DNA from 2 places in the Thermodesulfobium acidiphilum genome. Region 2 is predicted to be linked to the other one. Evidence: riboswitches for the same ligand, from Rfam matches in the RefSeq annotation. Region 2 holds a riboswitch; the other holds the start of a gene.
What was found. A riboswitch is a leader RNA that binds a small molecule or an ion and turns the genes downstream of it on or off. The one in region 2 is predicted to bind molybdenum cofactor.
Positions count from the first base shown of each region.

Region 1 (2,468 bases), 290 kb from region 2:
CGCAAGCGAACTTTATAAAGATGGTAAATACATTTTAAGGCGCGAGAAAAAAGAGTTAGAACCTACTAAAATGGTAAAATACTACGAAAAAATTGTAAACAATTTCCCCCTTATATTGTTAGAGGATGGCCTTGCCGAATATGACTGGGATTCCTGGAAAATATTAAATAAAGTTTTAGGTGAGAAAATCGAACTTGTCGGAGATGATATATTCGTAACAAATCTAGAAATAGTAAAAAGAGGTATTTCTGAAAACATTGCAAATTCTGTTTTAATTAAATTAAATCAAATAGGAACTCTTTCAGAAACTCTTGATACAGTTAAATACGCCCAAAATTCAAAGTGGGGTACATTCGTGTCTCACAGGAGTGGTGAAACTACCGATAGCTTTATATCTGACTTAACTGTAGCAATTGGTGCTGGACATTTAAAAACAGGTGCGCCTGCTAGAGGTGAAAGAGTTGAAAAATATAACCAATTATTAAGAATTGAAGAGGAACTGGGAAAATATGCAAAATATGCTGGTAAGAATGCTTTTATAAGACCAATAAGATCCTAAAGTTATCTATAAAGTTATCTATAAACTTGAAACCCTACTCAAATTTTGTGGTAGGGTTTCTTTTTTTAACAAACAAAAACAAATATATTTAATCAAATATAGAGAAAATTTAAAAATAATATTTAATTTGTTATATAATAATAATAATACTCCGAGTTCTTTTGACCTAAAGCTCTAAAGCTATGGCAAAGAACCACTAACGGTTGTTTGGGAAACCGAGCAGCCCCCCAATTAGGAAAGGAGGGTGTGGATATGTTTAATTTTTTATTTTTTACACTCTTATTTCTAGTTTTTTTGCCTTCCTTTTTCTTCTGAACAATCTAGAATATCTAACTCAACTTAATAAATTCTGGAAGATTTAAAATCTATTTGTGTTAAATATAAATAATTAAGAATTTGTTAATTTTTTAACTTAAATAAAACTTAAATAAAGAAGGGAAGATAATATTTGAAAAGGGGAATAATTGGTGTTGTAATATTAATTACAGCTTTAATTTTTATTGCAGGGTGCGGAACTTATAATAAAGGGGTAAATCAACAAACAGAAAAAGTGAAATTATATCTTTATGGGGCTGGAACTTTAGCCAAACCCTTTAAAGAAGTAATTGAAGAGTTTGAAAAAAAATATCCCAACGTTACAATAGAATCTCAATTTGGTGGAAGCGTAAAAATGGTAAAGCAAGTAACCGAGTTACATCAGCCTGGTGATATAATCGCAGTTGCTGACTATAACGTAATCCCAAAATATATGTTTGGAGAAAACGGACAGACAAAATATACTGATTGGTATATAGGTTTCGTAAATAATTCTATCACTTTTGTATATACTGACAAAAGTAAATATGCAAACGAAATTAACTCAAATAATTGGTACAAGATCTTATCAGAAAAGGGAGTTCAAATCGGAAGATCTAATCCCAATACCGATCCTTCAGGTTATCAAACGCTTCAAATGTTAAAACTAGCTGAAAAGTATTATAAAGATCCAACAATTTATGAAAAAGTCCTTGCAAATGCTCCAGAAAGAAATATTAGGGATACAGAAACAGAACTATTGAGTTCTCTTGAGGCTGGTCAGATTGACTACCTTGCTATATATAAATCCGATGCTCTACAACATCACTTAAAATATTTAGACCTACCGCCTCAAATAAATCTAAGCGATCCTAAATATGCCAATTTTTATAAAGAAGCAGTAGTAGATACAAAGAATGGTGAACTATCCGGGAAACCGATTATCTATGCGATAACAATTCCAAACAACTCTAAAAATACCGAATGGGCTATAAAATTCGTGGAATTCTTGCTTAGTCCGGAAGGTCAATCAATAATGAAGAAAAACGGTTTCGGTGTCTTAGAAAAGCCATATGCTAATAATATTGATAAAGTTCCACCTGAACTTAAAAACTTTGTAAGCGAATGGCCTAAATAACAAAATGAATAGTTTGTTGGACAGCAAGAGATTTCATTTTAATTGGTTAGTTTTATCTTTTTGGTTATTTTCAATGGTAATTTTAGGCTTCATAATACTACCACTCATTGAAATGTTATTTGAACAACCACTTGATATGATCGTGAAAGCAGCTCAAATGCCAGATGTAACCAATTCAATCCTTTTGAGTCTGGAGGCCTCATTTATCACTGCAATTATAGCAGTTATATTCGGAACTCCTTTATCGTATATTCTCGCCAGAACTCAATTTCCATACAAGTCAATTGTTGAGGCTATTGTAAACCTTCCTCTTGCTGTCCCACATACAGTTGCGGGCATTGCCCTTTTATTTGTTTTTGGCAAAACTGGTCCAATTGGTCACATTACCGAACGTTTTGGAATTAGTTTTTGGGGAACTATATTTGGTATAATAGTAGGCATGCTTTTTGTAAGTTCACCATATATGATAAATTCTGC
Region 1 is NZ_CP020921.1:1,229,622-1,232,089, forward strand. Features, by position in the region: gene eno (phosphopyruvate hydratase) at 1-559, shown strand, start outside; molybdenum cofactor riboswitch at 697-818, shown strand; gene TDSAC_RS06185 (extracellular solute-binding protein) at 1,008-1,991, shown strand; gene TDSAC_RS06190 (ABC transporter permease) at 1,996-2,468, shown strand, end outside.
Region 1: another riboswitch for molybdenum cofactor. It lies ahead of TDSAC_RS06185 (extracellular solute-binding protein); the one in region 2 lies ahead of TDSAC_RS04845 (NADP-dependent glyceraldehyde-3-phosphate dehydrogenase).

Region 2 (2,468 bases):
GGCATTGGATGTGATTTTTGTAATGAATCAGCGGCCTTGCTAGTTCCAATAAAGGCCAGACAGCTAATCTTTCCTGTTGACATTAAAGCTGATGCTACAACCCTTCCTCTTCCGTAAAGTGTGTTTATAACGCCTGGTGGAAACGCTTCCTTGAATGCTTTGAGCAATGGCCTATATAAAAGAATACCATGTTTTGGTGGCTTAAAAATAACCACATTTCCCATAATCAAGGCAGGTATAAGGGTTGTAAAAGTTTCATTCAGAGGATAATTAAATGGACCCATACATAGCACTATGCCAAGTGGTGACCTTCTAATTTGTGCAATTATTGAGTCTTCAATTAGAAATCTTGATGAGTTTCTATCAAGAGTTTTTAGTGCATCAATGGTATCAATCATATACTTTATAGTTCTGTCAAATTCTTTTTCTGAGTCTTTATGTGATTTTGCAATTTCCCACATTAAAAGGTTTACAATTTCATCTTTATTTTCCCCCATTAAATATATAAATTTTTCAACGCATTTTATTCTATCTTCAACCCTCATTAATGGCCATATTCCATTGCCATCATTATATGCTTTGACAGCGGCGTCAAGAATTTTTAGTGTTTCTTCCTCATCTAATGATGGACAGCTTCCCAGCACCATTTGCTCAGGCATTGAATCTTTATCCTTACAAACGAAAATTGGTGAGAAAATAGAGATTTTTTCTTTGTTCCATGATTTTAACTCTCCATTACAAAGATACTCTGTTTGATCAATGTGATCTTTCAGAGCAAATTTAGCTGGTATTTTATTTATAACAGGAAATTTAAATTCAAAATAGTTATCTTCTTTCTGATTCACAACAACCTCCATCTATTTAAGTTTTTAAATTTGGATCGCTACAACATAAATGTTATAACTTTTGTCGACATAATCGTTCTTTATTTACTAAAACCTAATTTTACTTAAGTTTTAGGTTTTTAAATCAAAAAAGCAAATTTTTCTAAGGGTAGAAAAAGATAATTAGCGAGGCAAGAAAACAAGTATAATAATCTGAATGTATAAATCTCATACAATTTCCTCCTTTCCAAATGTGGGGGCAGTTTCGTTTCCAAAACTACCGTATCGGTTTGTACTCATAGCATTTAAGCTTTAGAAATGCAAACTCGGAGAAACTATAACATAGTTTAGCATATACTTCATACGATAAAACAAATATTTTTATTTTGTCATCATATTTAATATTCAACTTGGAATAAACATAAATTTTGGTTTGGATGCGCTAAAATTTTTAAGTTCTTATTAATTCTGTTTAGTTATTTCTTAAAATAATTTTCTAAAAATTTTTTAACAGTATTAAACAACTGCTAACTATAGCTATCGTGTTAAAAAGCAAAAATTTACTACGAGATTCTAGCTCAACAAAGTGCTATATGATATAATTTTAAAGCATGATTGAATATCAGGCTTTATACAAAAAATGATATGTTTTCTTTAATTTTAATTTTAGCTTTTAGGATGGAGAAATAGCTAATTTGATTAGAAGAGTAATATATTTTGTAATTTTTAAAAGTGTTTTTTATGGTTTCAAGTTTTTTAAAGGATAGGTTTTTTTATTTTGCTAATGTTGTACTATTTTCTTATTTCACTTTTTCCTTGTATAAGGTTTACCACTTTTTGATGCTTTTCAGCCCCCCCCCCCCATACACATACTGTTAAAAAGCACTTCAGAAAAATTTTTACAAATTCAAAAAAGTTTATTTTTGTTATCAGTTATTTATTAAATATAATTTTTAAAGAGGCTTTTGTCTAGATTATGAAAAGTTATAACGATAACTCAAAAAAATTTAAGTCCAAAAATTTTTTTCACAAGAAAAATTCAATTAAAAAAACGAACCATTCTTTTTTTCTACAAGCAGATGAAAAATTTCAATTAAGAAGTTTGAATAAAAATAAAGAATCTTTATCTAATTTACTAGAGTTAAACGTTTTATTGTTTCAAATAAATCAAATAGCCTATAAAATAAAAGATGAAAATTCTTTCCTTAAGACAATATGTGAACTAATATTTATGCATACCGATATAAAACTTGTTTTTATTGGGACTACAAACAAAAATGAAGAAATAGAATTTAAGAGTATATCTGGCATTCCAGGAATTTTAAATGGCATAAATATATCTGTTCGTTCAGATATACCTGAAGGCCAAGGAATGGTAGGTAAAGCATTTAGGGAAAAGAAACCTGTTTATTTGAACTTTTTAAGAGACCCGGTGCCAAAAATTTGGTATGAAAAATCAAAAAAATATAATTTATCGTCAGGTGCTGCATTTCCGATCTTTAGAAATAACAACATATGGGGAATAATCTCTTTTTATCATTCTGAAGAAAATTTTTTTGAGGATGCTTTAGTTAGAGAAACCTTAGAAAGAATTTCATACGCTATAGGTATGGGTTTAGAGCATATTGATATAGTTAATAAAGA
Region 2 is NZ_CP020921.1:939,210-941,677, reverse strand. Features, by position in the region: gene TDSAC_RS04845 (NADP-dependent glyceraldehyde-3-phosphate dehydrogenase) at 1-857, opposite strand, end outside; molybdenum cofactor riboswitch at 1,049-1,168, opposite strand; gene TDSAC_RS04840 (bifunctional diguanylate cyclase/phosphodiesterase) at 1,801-2,468, shown strand, end outside.